Regions from separate parts of the Paenibacillus sp. tmac-D7 genome, predicted to be linked through region 2. Evidence: predicted binding sites of a transcription regulator. Region 2 holds the regulator's gene; the other holds the start of a gene.
The links. Region 2 encodes NrdR, which represses ribonucleotide reductase genes. Its sites were predicted from a motif close to AACACNATATATNGTGTT; they were not measured.
Positions count from the first base shown of each region.

Region 1: a site for NrdR is predicted at 8,098-8,115, ahead of FKP33_RS21045 (adenosylcobalamin-dependent ribonucleoside-diphosphate reductase). Genes of this name have one in related genera too.

Region 1 is NZ_VIDW01000039.1:14,123-24,057, forward strand. It holds gene argS (arginine--tRNA ligase) at 1-576, shown strand, start outside; gene FKP33_RS21010 (YjdF family protein) at 790-1,203, opposite strand; gene FKP33_RS21015 (YqzE family protein) at 1,425-1,628, shown strand; gene FKP33_RS21020 (hypothetical protein) at 1,765-2,703, opposite strand; gene FKP33_RS21025 (YqhG family protein) at 2,864-3,922, opposite strand; gene FKP33_RS21030 (DEAD/DEAH box helicase) at 3,919-5,730, opposite strand; gene FKP33_RS21035 (lipoate--protein ligase family protein) at 5,943-6,788, shown strand; gene dat (D-amino-acid transaminase) at 6,895-7,734, opposite strand; gene FKP33_RS21045 (adenosylcobalamin-dependent ribonucleoside-diphosphate reductase) at 8,190-9,935, shown strand, end outside.
Region 2 is NZ_VIDW01000002.1:205,026-214,960, forward strand. It holds gene FKP33_RS02505 (DUF6933 domain-containing protein) at 319-837, opposite strand; gene FKP33_RS27570 (DUF2281 domain-containing protein) at 1,339-1,506, opposite strand; gene FKP33_RS02520 (helix-turn-helix transcriptional regulator) at 1,606-2,070, shown strand; tRNA gene FKP33_RS02530 (tRNA-Ala) at 2,544-2,619, opposite strand; gene nrdR (transcriptional regulator NrdR) at 2,760-3,242, opposite strand; gene FKP33_RS02540 (alpha/beta-type small acid-soluble spore protein) at 3,338-3,562, shown strand; gene FKP33_RS02545 (lytic transglycosylase domain-containing protein) at 3,653-4,228, opposite strand; gene coaE (dephospho-CoA kinase) at 4,225-4,821, opposite strand; gene ytaF (sporulation membrane protein YtaF) at 4,861-5,574, opposite strand; gene mutM (DNA-formamidopyrimidine glycosylase) at 5,734-6,597, opposite strand; gene polA (DNA polymerase I) at 6,617-9,352, opposite strand; gene FKP33_RS02570 (HAD family hydrolase) at 9,533-9,935, shown strand, end outside.

The DNA of each region.
Region 1 (9,935 bases), on a different contig from region 2:
GGCAATGTCATCAACCTGGAAGAGCTGTTGACCAAGGCGATCGAGAAAACGCGCGAAATCATCGAAGAGAAAAATCCGGAGCTCGAGAACAAGGAAGAAGTTGCGAGTCAAGTCGGGGTCGGCGCGGTTGTGTTCAACGATTTGTCGAACAACCGGATCAAGGACATCGTCTTCTCGTGGGACGAGGCGCTTAACTTTGAAGGCGAAACCGGGCCCTACGTGCAGTACGCCCATGCCCGCGCCTGCAGCATCCTGCGCAGAGCGGGTGCGGTCGATACGGCGTCGGCGAAGCTGGAGCTGTTGACGGAACCGGCGGAGCAGGGTCTCGTTCGCGAGCTGCACCTGTTCAAGGAACGGGTCGTTCAGGCGATGGACAAGCTGGAGCCTTCGATCATCAGCCGGTATTTAATCGATCTGGCGCAGGTTTTCAACCGTTTCTATAAGGAGTGTCCGATTCTGAAAGCGGATGTGAACGCGGACGTGCAGGCGGCGCGTCTGGCGCTGACGAAAGCGACGACCGTGGCTCTGACGAACGGGCTCGCTTTGATCGGCTTGGACGCGCCGGAGAAAATGTAAGGATTGTGAAAATGTAAAGACCGTCGTGAGAGTGGAAAAGCGGGGCTAGTGCGCGTGAGTGGAGGCGCATCGCAGCTCCGCTTTTTTTTGTTGGAGCGCTTCCGTGTCAACGAAACGGCAAACACCCGTCCACCGGGTGCCTTCACGATAAGGTGCGGCGAACGGGAACGGGTGTTTGCCCGCATGCATCGTTTCATGCAGGACGTCATAGATTTAGCGGCCGCGGTGTTTCGCCTTGGCTTTCTGAACGGCGATCTCGCGCTTGCGTGCCTTGTCGGCTTCCTTCTGCTCGCGGGAGGCGACTTTGCGTGTCTTCTTGCGGTGCTCCAGCTCAGCCATTAACGCTGCTTTGGCCAAATCGCGAATGCCTTGACGCTCCATCTCTTTCGCAGCCTCGCGCGCAAGCCGTTTCGGATTGATGCGTCCGCGCTCCGTAAATATTGGCGCCTCCACACTGGAGGCGGTTCTGCGGAAGAGCCGCGGCAGCGCGGCGTTAATAAACTCAAGCACCTCCGCTTCGTGCGGTTCCGCGCCGAAGACGTGTCGGCACGCTTTATATCGACCGTCCGCTTCTTCCTCCGCTACACCTACCCAAAATTCGCCATCCCGATAAACCGTAAGCTGCATGACGTTCCCCTCCTTTGGAATACAGGAGCGAGGGACATCCCGAGGGGGAAGGCTACGACACGGAAACAGCCGCTTCCCGGGGCCGGGACGGGCGGGGGTTCCGTGCATCCGGACTACCGACCGGACCGTGTTTTTACGCTTCTGGCGTTATTATAAGTCGGTTTTCGGGTTTGCGGCAACCCCCCGGTGCGCATACTGATGAGGAAAGGAGAGAGGTGCGCATGGTCAAGGGCGACGAGCTCGCGAAATATGTGATCGAACGGGTCGTGAGGTACATGGAAACGCCGAAGGAAGTGCGTAAGCAGGCGCGCGCCGGGCGGAAAGAATTAAAAGAGCATTGGGAGGTTCGATGGTTCGGCATGCTGCCGCTCGCGCTGCGGATGTGGTCGGGGCGTTGGGGGCGGCGTAAAGAAAAGGAACGGTGAGCCGCTTTGATCCGCAAAAAAAAAGGAAAAGCTTCTTGTTCCCGAAAGCATGGGCGCGTTCTGGAAGAACGGCTGCTGCCGACGGCAACGCAGGAAGCTTTTCGATATATAGGGAAGAGAGGAGAAAAACCGTAGGTTAAGGGTAAAAACGGCCCAGACGCGCTAACGCATCCAGTGGAATGAACCGGTCGCCGTCCTGCGCGACCTGTACGAACGAATCGCCGCCGGACCAAAGCTGGTAGCCGGCTACGGCGAGCGGCACAGTGACGGAGCCGTTATACAGCTCGGCCGCAAAAACCGGCGGCTGCCCGGCCTCGATCCGCTCGCGGACCCGGGGGAAACTGCCGTCTGCAGCCTGTTCGCCGCGCACCCAAGGCAAGGTGCCGTAAGGATCGTGAGGCGTTGTTTCTCCGGTTTCTATTATTGTATGCGACGAATCAAGTTTCGTGAACGTTTTCATGGTGGAAGAAGACATGTTTTCTCCGGGGGAGGGCAGATCCGATTCGGCTATTGGCAGCTCCTCGCCCGTCTTGGCGTCGAGGTACCAAATCCGGTCCGCGTTCTCGACGGACACCTTCCAAACGGCCTGCAGCGGATTCCAATATAAACGCTCGGCATGATAAGGATATTCGATAAGTTCAAGCCGTACCAGACTTTGGTACAGCGTGTTTGCGCTGAAAAGCGGGAAGCTGCCTTTACCGTACTCGGTCAGAAGGTATTGGCCGGATTCGTCGGCATGCACGACCAGATAGCCGATTTCTTGTCCTCCGGAACGGACCAGGATGATCCATCCGTGCGTTCCGGGCCCGAGCGGCTGGCTTGTCCACTCGGCCTGCGGCCAGGTATCGAAGCCGGGCTGTTCGGCAAGCTGCGAGATAAAGCGGTTGACCGCTTCCCGCAGTTCGGGAGCGGGGACGCCGGTCGGCAAGGTCCGCGCGCCGACAGCCTGCTTGAGTGCGGCAGCGGGCAATTCGTCCTGCCGGGCATGAACGGAAACGGTTTCGGGCGCCGGCCCGAAGGCCAGCAGGCTTGTCCCGATCAGCAAGGCCGAGAGCAGAATCGTTAGCTTCTTCATATCATTCACCTGCTTCGCGTGGAGTCGGTGCATCGTTCCTGTGCGCCGCAAGAGCGAATATGCTCTTATTGTACAAGTTATGCCGGGAAAAGTTTGTTAGAACCTGTAGATACGTAGAAAATACTTTTCCTGCAAAAACGCTAGCTTTCGCGCGCGTTCGTCAGGAGAGTCTCCCGTTCGCAGCGGGGACGTGGAACAATCCGCAATTGATGGCGGATATTTGGACGCGTGGCCGATACTGCCATTCCACTTCTTGCGTGCGATTCGCATACTGCGCCTCGATCTCCGGGCGCGCTTCGGGCTCCGCCGTCGGCAGCATCGGCTCGTAGTAATCGCGAACGCGCGCGTGTTCTTCGGCGAGACGGAGGCGGGCCTCCTCGGCCCAGCGGTGATCGTAGGCGGCCAGCTTCGCTTCCATGTACTGCTCCAGGAACAGGACGGCGCGCGGCAGCGTAATCTTGTCCGGCGTCACGTACACATGAGCGGGGAGACGCGGCGTCAGCTTGCGGGCGGCGATCCATTCCTGGAACTGCTCGCGGATTTCGCCCGTTTGCAGCTGGATGCCGATCGAATGAATTTCGCTGCGCTTCATGTCGCTCGTCAGCTCGACCTTGTAGTTGACGGCGAGCCACGTTTCGTACGGGATCGTTTGCGTATGCCGCGGCTCCGGAGGCACGTAGGCCTCGAACAGCCGTACGAACTTCCCTTTGGCGCGCACCGCGGCGAAAATTTGCTCCAGCCGGCGGCTGCCGTACGTCACCTCGTCGCGCGGCACTCGTGCGGTGAACGCCGTTGGCACGAAGCCGAAGTAACGGCCGAGAATGCTGTCGCCCTGCGGCTGCGGAAGCGGCGGCGCAGCCTGGCCGTTCGCGGCGGCAGAGCTTGGGCTGCCTGCGGCTGCACCGGTTGTGCCGCCCGCAGGCGCGCCCGCCCCGGCCATCCCCGGCGGCGCGGCGGTGCTGATGCCGGGCTGCTGCACCTGAGGATGGAGCTCGCGGTATGCGTCAGGGTCGAAAATAAAGGTGCATGTCATCGTCTCCGGCGTTACCCCGGTGCGTTCGACGAAGCTCCAATAATACGGCCGGTGGCTTAAATCCCGATCGGCCGACGGCGACAGCTTCACCGTGACGTAAGCGGGATGCTTCTCCATAATTTCGCACTGCTCGGCTTCGAGGTAGCGGAGGACGAACGATTGAATTTGCTGCGCGTTCATCGTCATCCCTGCACCTCCTCGCCGCCTGCGGCGGAATGCGGAGAAATGGTTTGGCCGACTGCGTTCAGCAGCGACGACAGCCGTTCGCCGTCCTGCGCCTCGGCCTGCACTTCGCTGCGCAGCTGTGTGAACGATTGGCCGAGGTCGTCGATTTGCCGGCGGATGTCGTCTTGGCTGCGTGAAGACAGGATCATTTTCGCCAGATGCGATTCCAGGGAAGTGGTCTTCTCCAGTCGCTCCAGAATCGTATCCAGCCCGCCGATGACGAGCTCGAACATGTTGATCTTCTCGTGCAGCAGCGAAAGGATGTGCTCCTCGATCGTACCTGTTGTCGACAGGTTATATATTTTCACGTCCTGCTGCTGTCCTAACCGGTGTACCCGGCCGATCCGCTGCTCGACGCGCATCGGGTTCCACGGCAAATCGAAGTTGATCATATGGTGGCAAAACTGCAGGTTGATGCCTTCGCCCCCGGCTTCGGTCGCAATCAGCACTTGCGCGCGGTTGCGGAACAGATCCATCATCCAATCCTTCTTGCCCCGGTTCATTCCTCCGCGATACGGGACGGCGGTAATTTTGCGGTCCTTCAAATATTGCAGCAGATACTCCTGCGAAGCGCGGTATTCGGTGAAAATAATGACCTTGTCCTGAATCGACTCGATCAGCTCGAGCACTTTCTCCGCCTTCGTGTTTGCTTTGATGCTGCGAATGAGCTCGACCAGCGCCCAGATACGTGGGCGGATCGGCGAGTCTTCTTCCGTCTTCTTAAACATATTGACCAGTGTAATAAACACGGCGTCGCGGCTTGAACACACTTCGCGCTGCAGTGTAACGAGCGAGAGGATGCTGCTGAGATCGCCGCCGGACTCCTCATAACGTCCTTTGACGAAGTCGGTGACGCCGTCGTACAGCGCCTGCTCCTCCGCGGAGAGCTGAAGCGGGATGTTGCGCACCACGCGCTTCGTGAACGAGACGTTGCCGTCGCTGCGCCGGTTGCGGATCATCACTTTACTAAGCTCCTGCTGCAGCTGACCTTCGTTCTTCGGCACCCGCTTGTCGACGACAAAGTTCGCTTGAAAGCTCGATTGTCCGCCGAGCTGCCCCGGCTTCAGCAGCGTGATCAGGTTGTACAGCTCCTTGAGATCGTTCTGCACCGGGGTGGCGGTCAGCAGCAGGCAATATTTTTTGCGCAGCTCGATGACGAACTGGTAATTGGTCGTTTTTTTGTTTTTCAGCTTATGCGCCTCGTCGATGATCAGCATGTCGTATTCTTGCTCCATCACGATACTGCGGTGCGGGTCGCGTTTCGCGGTATCCATCGAGGCGACGATAATGTCGTTCTGCGCCCACATATATTCCTTCTTCTGCGCGACGGCGGGGATGCCGAACTTCTGATTCAGCTCGCGGACCCACTGCAGCACGAGGGAAGCGGGGACGAGAATGAGCACCTTTTTGATCAAACCCCGAATCAAGTATTCCTTCAAAATAAGACCGGCCTCGATCGTCTTCCCGAGACCGACCTCGTCGGCGAGAATGGCGCGACCGCGCATTTCGGTGAGCACCTTCCTGGCCGTATCGATCTGATGCTCCATCGGCACGAGATTGGGCAGATGCGTCAGGCACAGAAGCTCGTCGAACGACCGGATTAAGCCGGAGCGCTCGGCTTCGATTGCCAGCCGGAACATCGTCCAATCGTCCCATGGGCCGTTACGCTGCGCCCGGGCATGCAGCTCCTCGAACCAATCCCGTTCAAAATGCAGCTCGACATGCTCGTTCAACGGCCGCACGTGTTCTTTTCGTTCGGTAGGTTGCATGAGGGTTTTTCGCTCCTTTTTCATCGGCACGATGCTAGAGATCGGTTAAAAAGCTGCATCGGTTCTGGTAGCCGAGCTTTTTAACCAGGCAAGCCAGAGTTAATTTTTAGTATGCACGAAAGGGCGGGCTTTCAAACGGCGTTCGAATGCATTATGATGAAGGGAAGCGCACTTTCGGGGCGCAGATCCTATATATAAGCTGGTGATGGGGAATGGTTGAAGAGTGGCGGTTCATTCGGTCGGGGCATGGGGCTCCGGCCTACAATATGGCGGTCGACGAGGCGATTTTGACGGCGCACAGCGAAGGGAAGGTGCCGCCGACGGTGCGGTTCTACGGCTGGTCGCCGGCGACGCTGTCGATCGGATACTTTCAGAAGGCGAAGGATGAAGTCGATTTCGCAGCGGTGGAACGTGCGGGGCTCGGCTTCGTCCGGCGGGCGACCGGGGGACGGGCGGTGCTTCATGATCAGGAGCTGACCTACAGTATCATCGTCTCCGAGGACTATCCGGGCATTCCGGGCAGCGTGACGGAGGCGTACCGGGTGCTCAGCCACGGGCTGCTGCTCGGGTTCCGCCGTTTGGGGCTGGAAGCCGATATGGTGCAGCTGGCAAGCGAGGACGACCAGCAGAAGTACGCGTCCATGGGCTCGGCGGCTTGTTTCGATTCTCCTTCGTGGTACGAGCTGGTCGTGGAGGGCCGGAAAGTGGCGGGCAGCGCGCAAACGCGGGCGAAAGGCGTCGTGCTGCAGCACGGCTCGATCCTGCTCGATCTGGACGCGGATGCGCTGTTCGATTTGCTGCTGTTCTCCAGCGATAAGGTGAAGGATCGGATGAAACAGCAATTCCTCCGCAAAGCGGTGGCCATCAACGATTTGATGCGGGATGCCGGACGAGACGCCGTCGGGCTTGAGGCTGTGGACGAGGCGTTCGCCGCCGGCATCGCCGAAGGGCTTGGCATCCGGCTCGTGGAAGGCGAGCTGACCTTGTACGAGCGCGAGCTGGCGCAGCAGCTGGTGAAGGAGAAGTACGATAACCGTGAATGGAATTTGCGGAGATAACGGATCTTGAATGGGAAAACTCTGTACCGCCCCTGACGGCGCATGCGCGATACGTTGGACGGCGGTACAGTTTTTTTGTGGGGACCGCGCAGAGCACAAAGCGGATTTAAAGGCCGGTTAATAGCTCAAAGGCTGCCTGCAGCCTTCGTGTGACCGGACCGGGGATGCCTTGAGCCACAGGGGCGTCATCGATGCGGACGATCGGCGTCACCTCCACCGTTGTACCGGTAATGAACGCTTCGTCGGCTTCCCGGAGCATGTCGATCGTGAACGGCTCTTCGATGACGGGAATGCCGAGCTCCCGGGCGAGCCGGAGTACCACCAGCCTTGTGATCCCGTGCAAAATGAGATGGTTGGCCGGGTGCGTGCAGACGGCCCCGTCCCGGACGATCATGACGTTGGACGCGCTGCACTCGGTTACCGTGCCGCTGCGGTGCAGGATCACCTCGTCCGCGCCGCGATCAAGCGCCTCCTGCTTCGCAAGCACGTTCGGCAATAAGTTGAGCGTCTTCAAGTCGCAGCGCAGCCAGCGGATATCTTCCGCCGTTACGGCGCTAATCCCTTGCTGCATGGAGGCAAGGGGCCGTCCGTATTCCGACGCGGAAGCGAACAGCACCGGTGCGGCGTCGGCCGGGAACGGGTGGGAGCGCGGGGCTTCTCCGCGTGTGATTTGCATGTAAACGGTGCCCGTTTGCAGCTCGTTCGCCGCAATCAGTTCCCGGAGCTTCGCAGTCATCGCTTCGCGGGGGAGCGGAAGCGGGATCCGCAGGGCGGCAGCCGTCCGCTCCAACCGGTCGAAATGGGCGTCTGCTTCGAAGAGACGGCCGTGATACACGCGAAACACTTCATAAATGCCGTCCCCAAAATAATACCCGCGGTCATCGGGTGAAATTCGAACCTCTTCTTTGGAAAGCAGCCCTTGCTGAAACCATATTTGCTGCGGCATCGCATGATCCTCCTTAAGTTATACAGGTTGCGCGGAAACAGGAACGTGTGTTTGCGTTTCTGCGGATGTTTGTGCTATGATAATTTTAGACTAACAACGTTGTACGGAGTTGTCAAAAGTTTGAAAGGCCGATTATCGGCTCAGGTACAAAAGGCCCGTCCAGATCGCAGTGAGGGACGGTTCGAGACGAAGTGAATGGCTCGTCAACGTGTCGAAAGTCCTCTTCCCACGCGTTAGAAGAAACGGATTTTGTCGAATAAACTATAGTTATGGTGAACGAAAAAGAGAGCAAAACGAAGAAAATCGAAGAGAATTCGGGAGAGGCTCGGACTAACTCGGCAATTTCAAGGATATCTCATTCGATACACTATATATTGTATTGTATAATGAATTTCGCATACCAGATATTGTGATTTGACGACTTGGGTGATCATTTATTCCGGGAGGTTGTTGTTTTGAAAACTACGCAGCAGACCAAATTGGAAGGTTTAAGCGAGAAAATATTTCTGGACCGTTACGCTATGAAGGACGCCGATACGAGTCATACGAAGGTGGGCGATACGGTTCTGGTATTGACTAAAGATGATCCGAAATTTCCCGCGAAGGAAGTCGGTGAAGTGATCGAACGTCAGGGCAGACAAGTCAAGGTGAAGCTGCGCAGCGGCGACGTCGTAGAGTCGTCGGTCGAGAAGCTGACATTAGCGCTTGAGAAAACACCGCAGCAAATGTGGGATCGCTTGGCCGCTGCCATGGCATCAGTAGAGGCAACACCGGAGAAGCGCGAAGAATGGACGGACAAGTTCCGTTATATATTGGACGACTGGAAGCTGGTTCCCGGCGGGCGCATCGCCGCAGGAGCGGACGCCAGCGACGAGCTTACGCTGTTTAACTGTTACGTCATTCCGTCTCCGCATGACAGCCGCGGCGGCATTATGGCGACGCTGTCGGAGATGACGGAAATTATGGCGCGCGGCGGAGGTGTAGGGATCAATCTGTCCTCGCTCCGTCCGCGGCGTTCCGTTGTCAGAGGCGTGAACGGTTCCTCCAGCGGCGCCGTTTCATGGGGAGGGCTGTTCAGCTATACGACCGGCTTGATCGAACAGGGCGGAAGCCGCCGCGGCGCGCTGATGCTGATGATCAACGACTGGCATCCGGACGTGGTCGATTTCATCACCGTCAAACAGACGATGGGGCAAATTACGAACGCCAACCTGTCGGTTTGCGTGAGCAACAGCTTCATGAAAGCCGTTAAGGAAGATTTGGACTGGGAGCTCGTATACCCGGATACGACCGACCCCGAGTACAACGACATTTGGGACGGCGATCTGGAGAAGTGGCGGAAGACCGGCAAAGCCGTTATTACCTACCGTACGGTCAAAGCGCGCGACGTTTGGCATACGATCATCGAGTCGGCTTGGAGATCGGCGGAGCCCGGCGTCGTTTTTATGGAATATTACAACCAGATGTCCAACAGCTGGTACTTCAACCCGATCATTTGCACGAATCCGTGCGGCGAACAAGGGCTTCCCGCTTGGGGCGTCTGCAACTTGTCGGCCGTGAATCTGTCGAAGTTTTACGATGAGGCGAATCACGACGTCGACTGGGATGAACTGGCCAAAGTCGTTCGTTACTCGACACGGTTCTTGGACAACGTCATCGACAAGACGCCTTACCATTTCGAAGAAAACCGTCTGAACCAGCAGAATGAACGCCGTATCGGCCTAGGATCGATGGGGCTGGCGGAATTGATGATAAAGCTCGGCATTCGTTACGGCAGTCCGGAATCGCTGCAGTTTTTGGATAAAATCTATGGCTTTATGGCGCGGGAGGCTTACCTCGCTTCTGCGGATATCGCCGAGGAGAAGGGCTCGTTTACCCAATTCGAGGCCGATAAATTCCTGCAAAGCGGCTTTATGAAATCGATGACCTCCGTATATCCGGAAGTCGGCGCCGCCGTGAAGAAGAAGGGCATGCGCAATGTGACGGTCATTACTCAAGCGCCTACGGGCAGCACGGGGACGATGGTCGGCACATCGACGGGAATCGAACCGTACTTTGCCTTCGAATATTACCGCCAAAGCCGACTCGGATTCGACAAGCAGTACGTTCCGATCGCTCAGCAGTGGAAGGATCAGCATCCGAACGAAGAGCTCCCGGATTATTTCGTTACATCGATGGATTTGTCTGCGGAGGATCATATA
Region 2 (9,935 bases):
CTAAAGCTATATTATGCAAGATGCCCGCCTCGTTGGAGCCGTCTTGTTTCCGCAGCGGATTTATTTGTCCTTGGAGTCGCCCTCAGGAATGGTGTGACTGGCATTCCAGCAAGGAACATACCAGTTGTGCACCGACCTTTAACCTATGTAGGTACATTCTTTCCTTTTTCCAGATTCACAATGAAATTATGCTTTTCCTCCCAATCCCATAATCCCGCCTTATTCTGTTCGTCCATCCGGTATTGGAACTGCTCGATTGCTATAAGTTCCCCGGATCGCAAGATTGAGGGAGGTTTGGCTTAAACACGATAGATTTAATCATTCAACATCTATATATTGCAACGCATCATACATGGTTTCACCCGAATATAGCTTCGGTAATTTCAGGATAACAAATCTGTTCAAGAAGCGATTCACTTGATCAATTTTCGGATCACCATACTCATCGATGTTGCCTTCCATCTCGTATTGTGCGACCATTATCATTTCGTTGATTTGACCAATTATGCTTCTGTCGCTTGTCGGGGTATAACTAACATCTCCACAATTTAGTAAATATTTATCAACCAATACTTGTTCCATTCCATCTGCAAGCAAATTGTCGGAGATTTGCTTTACGATCAAGTCATCGAATCGTTTAAAATCAACCTTCACCAAACCAAACATCACAAAATTGTATCTTGTTTCGTTATTCATAACCAATACACACTTTCGGCGACTAAATGAAAATAAATGAGCATGCCAGCAATACAGTGGATTAGAATGTTTCGGCTTCTCAATTAACAAGGGAACACCCAGTTCGCTTGCCAGCTTTTTTGTACATTGTACTGTGATCATTGACAGTTACCTCATATCATGAACTTTTGAGTTCCAGTATTCAACAAATGCGGTATAACTTGTAACTGAAGTAAAGAACGGAATATGCTGATTAACAAGCAGCTTGTAGGAATTGACATACGGGACATGATACACATTCTCTCTTTTATGTTTAATGCCATTTATCCAAACGACTGCTTCGTCTTCGTTAACCTCAAACACGAGAATGACTTGATACAGCCCCAGCCTTGCCCATTGTCCTTTCAATTTGCCTGTCAGGATTGGTTTGGCGGTAAGAGTTGGTGTAAATAGCAGTCGTTAAACGATTCCAGATAAATTCTTTCCTTCACGTCCGGCGGATAGGCGAGAATTCTGCTGAGTTCATCCAAAGCCGTTTGCGTCCAATAAACGCTATACGTTTTGTTCATGCTCAAATTCCTTGACCTTGCTGCGCAAATAGTCAAGTCCCGCTTCTTTACTGTATATGCGCCCATGTTCACGATCTTCGCGGCTCTGCTCGACTTATCGAATGAGATCAGCATCCTCCGCGAGCGATGCGACATCCAATTGTTCCAGAACGGCTCTTTCCCGTTTCATATTCAAATACCCGATAAAATCATAAACTTCGATTGCGTCTTGTTCGGGGATTTGATCGATCATTCTTTTCAGTTCTTCCCGGTCTACACTCAACCCGTTCACCGCCTTTCCATACACCAACAACAGATTATTCCCATTATACCGCAAATGGAGCGGAACTTAGACAGAAAGATGCCATCAGGTCGCCAGACCATGGCATCTTCTAAAGCTTCGATGAGGATAGATAATAACGGTTGCCTTTGTCGCCGCGCACGTGCCCTCGTGTCGGCGAGAAAAAAGTCATGCCAGGCAATCTACCTGCCTGACTCTTCTTTACCGCACGTTGCCGCTAATACGGACAAGTCGTTTCCTTTGTGTTGGCAACAGAGCAAATCGAACAAAATCGATTTACGCGGGATGAATCTAAAAAATTATGTGAAGGGCCTCATTGAAAAAGCTGGGGTCTCATTGAATCCAACCCTACCTAAGGGAACTTTCAACCTGACTCCCCGTGAACGTGAAATTGCCTTATCGTCTATGACCAGTTCCTCGATCGCTGAGATGGCCGAACAACTTCATGTGACGGAAATCACCGTCAAAAAGCATTTGGGCAGGATTTATGAGAAAGCTGGAGTAAAAGGAAAAACTGAACTGATAAAGAAACTGATGAGTCTTTAAAAATCAGGGTATGTAGGTTGGAAATAAGTAAAAAAAACTACAGCGGAATAACCATACAACAGAGGTTTTCGACCTCTGTTCACGAACAAACAATGACCATGAACGTTTTTTCCGACAGACGAAGACGCGTCATCGTCGGATGACAGGTCGTCGTAGCTGGAATGAATACATACTTCGAAATGGCGAATATATTGTGCTTGTCGACGATGCACTGCGACAGAAAGACTTGTCTGACAGACTAAGTCTTGTTTCTTATGAGAATTACAAACAACAAAAACAGCATTGGAATAACCGACTAAAAGAAAGCGTCCTTCGCCGAAGGTTCAGAAAAAATCCACTGGCTTACCTACAAGAATTTGAAAATAAACACAGTGTGATGGTTATTCCGCTGTAGAAAAAGAAGACCGACTCTTCAGGAGTTACCGCCATACCAAAAAACGCAGCCGCTCTGGCTGCGTTAATTTAATAGATATTGGTGGAGCCAAGGGGGATCGAACCCCTGACCTCATCGCTGCCAGCGATGCGCTCTCCCAGCTGAGCTATGGCCCCAAATTTTCCAATTAATTCAATCACTTACTTTAAGGTAGTGCATTTGCCAAGTTTGGAATCTCAGCTGAGCTAATGATCCGTGTGGCGACAAAAAAGATAATAACACAGAGGAGCTAAGCTTGTCAACGCTTTTGCGTTAATTAATTTTTCCCGCCTTCGCCGCCGACATGATGCTTGCCGAGCAGCTCGTTAAGCTCCTTCATGAACATGTTGATGTCCTTGAATTGTCGGTACACGGAAGCAAAGCGAATGTAGGCCACTTCGTCCACGGGGTACAGCTCGCTCATGACGATTTCGCCGATATCGCGGCTGTCTACTTCGGCGTGGGCGGTGTTGCGCACCTGCTTCTCGACTTCGGAGACGATCATCTCGAGACGCTCGACCGAAACCGGACGCTTCTCGCAAGCGCGGATAAGGCCGCGGAGCATTTTCTCCCGGCTGAATTCTTCCCGGCTGCCGTCCTTCTTAATGACGATCAACGGAGTCTCTTCCACCATCTCGAACGTCGTGAAGCGCTTCGTACATTTCTCGCATTCGCGGCGGCGGCGTATCGATTTATTTTCATTAGCGGGGCGGGAGTCAAGCACTTTCGTCCCGGGATAGTCGCAATAAGGGCATTTCATCGAATTTCATCCTTTCAAGTTTCCAGCGACTTCCTCACATGAAGATCGCCATTACGCACATAATAGGATTACCAACGACAAGGAGGTGAACAGACATGGGTGCAGGTCAATCCCGCAGCAGCAACGTTTTGGTAGTCCCTCAAGCAAATGCAGCGTTGGATCAACTGAAATACGAAGTAGCACAGGAACTGGGTATCGCCATTCCTCAGGATGGTTACTACGGTAACATGGCTACTCGTGATACTGGTGCAATCGGTGGTCACATCACACGACGCCTGGTACAAATCGCTGAGCAGCAACTAGCCGGTCAATTCAAATAATAACACGTTTTGAGGAATACGCAAGAAGTGTCGGACAAGGCTCCCGCAAGGGCTGCCTGTCCGATGCTTCTTTGCATTGAAAGGTCGGGACTAACCCCGGCTCCATTCGTCCCCGTACAGTTTATGATATTTGTTATAGTAGTACATCACGCGTTGAATGTAATGTCTCGTTTCACCGTAAGGAATTTGATTGGCGTTCTGTAACGTACCGTCCCACGCCTTCTCCTGCAGCCATCGGCTGACTTTGCCATGCCCCGCATTGTAACCCGCGATCATCGCATGCATATTTCCGCCGAATTGTTTGTCCATCCAGTGCAAATACCACGAGCCGAGCTCGATGCTGACCGCCGGGGTGCCTAATTTTTTCTTATACTCGGTGTCAAACGGCGCTTTCTCGATAATCCAATTCGAAGTGTCGGGCATCAGCTGCATCAAGCCGTAGGCTCCCTTATTCGATTCGGTATCCGGCTTATAATTGGATTCAACACGAATGATTGCCGCAATCAAGAACGGATCAAGCTCATACTGAAACGCGTTCCGGCGAATGTCGTCTTCATAATGAATAGGGTACAATAGACGTCCGATGAACGAGCTGCTCAAAAATAAAAAAATGAGAAAGGTCAGCAGCAATATGGCGAATACCCGCTTCTTGCGCCAAAACTTCATGTAAGCCCCCTTTCCTTCCAGAACGCCTCGATTTGCTTTTCCGTTTCTTCCAGCGAGCCTGTATTATCGATGACAATGTCCGCCAGTCGCCGTTTCTCTTCAATCGGCATTTGCGATTGAAGCCGCTGCTCCGCTTGCTCCGGCGATAACCCGTCGCGGGCCATCAGCCGCATCAATTGTACTTCGCGCGGAACGTACACGACCATGACCCGCTCCACCATCGACTGTAAGCCGGATTCGTACAGCAGCGGAATATCCACGACTACCAGCCTGTCCGGAAATTCATTCTCATAAGCCCGCATCCGCTCGCGCATCGTTGCGCGAATGGACGGATGCAGCAGACCCTCCAAGTCACGGCGCGCCTCGGGGTCGCCGAAGATACGCTCGCCAAGCTTCTTGCGGTTGAGCGAGCCGTCCTCCTGCAGCAAATCAGCCCCGAAACGTTCAATGACCTTCGCCAGCACGGGCGTGCCCGGCTCAACCACTTCACGGGCGATGCGGTCCGCATCGACAAGCAGTGCGCCGCGGCGGACGAGCATGGCGGCCACCGTGCTTTTCCCGCACGCGATGCCGCCGGTTAATCCGATATTCATCGTAAGATCCCTGCCTATTCCACCATATCAAGAACGTAGTTATAACAATTTCATGATGCCCATCACGATCAAAACAAATCCGGGCAGCACCGACAACCGGCGAACCCATTTCATCTCTGCGTACCGAAACCCGATTCTCAAGCCGAATCCGAGAAAAATGCCGCTCGACAGCGTAATGACTGCCGCTGTGAGCCAGGGCGTAAAGCCGATCAACGCGGCCCCGATCCCTGCGCCAAACGCATCCAGAGACAGTGCCAGACCAAGCAGCGTCGCCTCGTACGCCGAGATATTGCCGGAACGGTCCATATCGGCGATCGACGGCTTCCGCAAGATTTGGATAACCAGGCCGAATCGCTTCAGCTCGATGTACACAATCTCTTTCGCCGTGACCGCAACTGGCGGCGCCTCGCTTGCTTCAGACCTCCCGGCTGCCGATACGGATTCCTCTCCATCGTTAGAATCCAGACCTGGATCCTCATCCTTTTTTTGCATAAACAGCTGATACAGCGCCCACACACCGATGCCCATCAAGATGAAAGCGCCGATATCCTTGGCGACATTCGGATGAACGTAACCGCTCATCCATACGCCGATTTGCATCGAGAGCAAAATAATCAAGCCCGAGACGCAGCAAATGATCGCCACCGACAAGAACGGTATCCGAATTTTGCGCAGCCCGTACGTGACGCCGACGCCGAAACCGTCCAAACTGACGGCAAGCGCCAGCAGCATTAATGAAAAGACCGGCAGCATGCTCTTTCCTCCCAGCTAGAAACCGTCGAAGTTAGCGGCGGTTCAATCGTTGTGCAACGACGCAGTCAGCCCTAAAGCTTATACCTCGCGAACGTCTCACTGGTTACTATATGGGAGTTCTGGGCGGGTGGTGCATCATTCGTTCATAAGCGGCCGCCGTTACGCTTTGGTCTTGCCGCCCGAGCTGCGTTTGCGTTTCAACGGCTGGCACTTCGGGCAGTAGTGCGTGCCGCGTCCGGCCACGACCTTCTTCTCGATGTGCTGCCCGCAAGTAGGGCAAGGCTCTCCTTGACGGCCGTACATGTTGAACTGGTGCTGAAACATCCCAATCTCGCCTTGTCCGTTCACGAACGATTTGATCGAGGAGCCGCCGGCCGCTACCGCATCGCGCAGCGTCGACACAATCGCCTCATGCAGCTTGGCCCATTCGGACGCGGACAACGAGTTCGCTTCCCGCTCCGGATGGATGCCGGCCCTAAACAACGATTCATCCACATAAATATTCCCAATGCCGACAATGTATTCCTGATTGAGCAGGAGCGGCTTAATTTTGGTCGTCCGCTTCGCGAGCCGGTCGGTCATCGCCTTCAGCGTGAACGCCTCGTCGAGCGGCTCAAGACCGAGCTTGCGCAGCGGCGCCTCCTGCAAATCCTGATCTTTGGCAAAAATATGCATCGTGCCGAACTGTCGCACATCTTTATACCGCAGCTCGCTCCCATCCGTGAAATGAAACACGACATGCGTATGCGGCTCAAGGGGTTCGTCTGAACGGTAAACCCCGTATCGGCCTTCCATCCGCAGATGGGAGACGAGCGTATAATGATCGAAGATGAAGCGTAAAAATTTCCCGCGCCGCTCCACCGAACGGATCGTTTCACCAACAAGCAGCGCGGCGAAAATTTCGATGTCGTCCGGATGCTGAACGATCCGCGGCAAGCGGACGGTCACCCGTTCGACGGTTTTGCCTACAACAAGCTGCTGCAGCGTGCGGCGGACCGTCTCGACCTCAGGCAATTCCGGCATGATGTTGTGTCCCTCCCGATTATTTCGCTTCGTACCAATTCGTGCCGCTGTCGACGTCGACCTTAAGCGGCACGTCCAGCTGGAGCGCCGATTCCATGACTTCCGCCACCATGCGCTTCATCGACTCCAGTTCCTCTTCCGGCACTTCAAGCACCAATTCATCGTGTACCTGCAGCAGCAAGCGGCTTCGCACGCCTTCTTCCAGCATGCGCCGATCCAGCTGCACCATAGCCAGCTTGATGATGTCCGCGGCAGATCCCTGGATCGGCGAATTCATCGCGGTTCGTTCCGCGAACGAACGGATGTTATAGTTGGACGCCGTAATCTCCGGCAAATAGCGGCGGCGGTGGAGCAGCGTCGTGACGTAGCCGTCGGTCCGCGCCTTCTTCACAATATCTTCCATATATTGGCGAACCCCCTGGAACACGGCAAAATATTGCTCGATAAACTGAGCCGCGTCTTTACGGGTAATGTTCAGGTTCTGCGACAAGCCGTAATCACTGATGCCGTACACGATGCCGAAGTTAACGGCTTTCGCTTGACGGCGCATATTCGAGTCGACTTGCTCCTCCGCCACGCCGAACACGTCCATCGCCGTCTTCGTATGAATGTCCATATTGTTGCGGAACGCTTCAATGAGCCGCGCATCCTGTGAAATGTGCGCGAGCACGCGCAGCTCGATCTGCGAGTAGTCGGCCGTCAAGATACGCCACCCCGGTTCGGATGGTACGAACACCTTGCGGATTTTGCGTCCTTCTTCGAGACGGATCGGGATGTTCTGCAGGTTCGGGTATTGGCTGCTCAGCCTGCCCGTAGCCGCGATCGTCTGCCTGTAGTACGTGTGCACCTTGCCGGTATCGGACCGAACCTCTTTCAGCAGCCCTTCCACATACGTGGATTGCAGCTTCGCCAGCGTGCGGTAATGCAAAATTTGAGCAACGACCGGGTGGCGGTCCTGCAGCTTCTCGAGCACCTCGGCGTCGGTGGAATAGCCGGTCTTCGTCTTCTTCACAACGGGCAGCTGCAGCTTCTCGAACAAAATTTCGCCGAGCTGCTTCGGCGAATTGATGTTGAATTCCGTGCCGACCGATTCATAGATGCTCTGTATAATCTGTTCGACCCGTCCGCTCAATTCGGCGCCGTACGCCTTCAGCTCCTCGGTATCGACCTTGATGCCCTTCTTCTCCATCGAAGCCAATACAAGCGCAAGCGGGAGCTCAAGCTCGTAGAACAACCCGTGCATTTCGCTGGCCTCAAGGGCCGCCATCAGCTTCGGCGTCAGCCGCTGCACGGCTGCCGCCTTGCGTCCCATGAAGCCGGCCAGTACGTCCTGCTCCGGCACCTGGAACTTCGCCCCCTTGCCGAACACGTCTTCGTCGGCAGGCAGCGCCGGCAAGCCGTAACGCGACGTCAGACCGGACAGCGTCAGCGTAGACTCGGTCGGATCGAGCAAATAACCGGCCAGCAGCACGTCGAAGGCCACGCCCTGCAGCTCGAGGCCTCTCCACCAAAGAGCGACGACTGCCTTATGCAAGTCGTACACGGTGATCGACTTGCCTTCGTCGGCCAGCCAGGCGCGAACTTCGCCGGCGCCATCCCCCGTCAGCACGTCGAACGGAACGTAGTGCACGCGGCCTGACTCGGCGCCGGAATCCTCCTGCGCTTCGGAGGAGCCTCCCGCATCGTCCGCCTCATAGAACGCGATGCCGAGCACCTCGGCCGTATGCGGATTGTCTCCGATCACTTCGACGTGGAGCGCTTTTACACGCGGCAGCGCAGCGATAAGCTTGTCCAGCTGCGACTGATCGGATACCCGCACCGTCTCCACGGAAGCGGCCGGAGCCGCTTCCGTCCCGTTCTCAGACGATTCGTCTCCGCCGACACCGACGCCATGCAAATCGAGCCGTTCCAGCAGCGATTTGAATTCCAGCTTGCGGAACATCTCTCCGAGCGCCTGCTTGTCGTAACCCGCATAAGAGAGCGAATCGAGCTCCATATCGACCGGCACCTCGCGGTATATGGTCGCAAGCTCCTTGCTCATCCGCGCATCGTCGGCATGTGCGGCGACCTTCTCGCCCATCTTGCCTTTGATCTGCGATGCATGCTCCAATACGTTTTCTACGGTCCCGTATTCATGCAGCAGCTTGAGCGCCGTCTTCTCGCCGACCCCGGGAATGCCCGGAATATTATCGGACGTATCGCCCATGAGTCCCTTCAAATCGATGATTTGCTGCGGTTTCAGCCCATACTTCTCGTCGATATGAGCAGGGTCGAACAGCTCGATCTCGCTGATCCCCTTCCTCGTCAACGCGATATGAACCTTGTCGGAGGCGAGCTGCAGCATATCTTTATCCCCTGTCACGACGACGACTTCCTTCAGCTCGTCCTGACCCTCGGCCAGCCGGGTGACCGTACCGATGATATCGTCAGCCTCGTATCCTTCCAGTTCGAACTGTTTGATCCCGAACGAAGCAAGCAGCTCCCGCAGCAGCGGGAATTGCTCGGTCAATTCCGACGGGGTCTTCTCCCTCCCGCCTTTATATTCCGCATAACCTTTATGCCGAAACGTCGTCTTCCCCGCATCGAACGCCACAAGGAAGTGCGACGGCTGATGTTCCTCTAACAATCTCAATAACATGGTCGTAAATCCGTAAACCGCGTTCGTGTGCAGCCCTTTCGAGTTGCTGAGCAGAGGAAGCGCAAAAAACGCACGATACGCGATACTATTTCCATCGATCAAAATAAGCTTGGACAACGATTACACCCCATTCGCAGGCAGACTACCTTCTACCTACATGATAGCATACGACTCCAGAAGAAAAAAACATAAACGAAAGCGGACGGAACAGGGGTGACCCGGGCTAAGCTCGCATAAAATGAACTAACTCGCTCCTAGCCGCGCTTTGCGTTCGCATCGCGCCAGGAAACCGGAGGGATGAAAGTGACTGAAGACAAACCGCTTAGCGGAAAGCAAGCCGTATTCTTCGATGTCAATCAGACGTTGGTCGTGCGGGGGCTCAGCTTTGAAGCCAGTTTTCGCGAGGTGTGGAGCCGCTACACGGCCCGTTGGAGTACTGACGACACGCCGGACGCCGGGCAATTATGGCAGGCCTATATCGGCAAATGGCATCATCGCAAGAAGGCTCGCGCCACCTTCAAGCAGCTTGACGAACTGCAGCAGCAATGCTTGCGCGAAGCGTTCGAGGAACAGCAGATTCCGTTCTCCTCCGCGATGACCCGTGATTTTATGAAGGAAGTGCTGCAGCTGCAGGTCTCTGCCAAGACCATGCCCCCGCACACGCTCGAAACGCTTGCCGCGCTCGCTCCGCGCTGCAAGC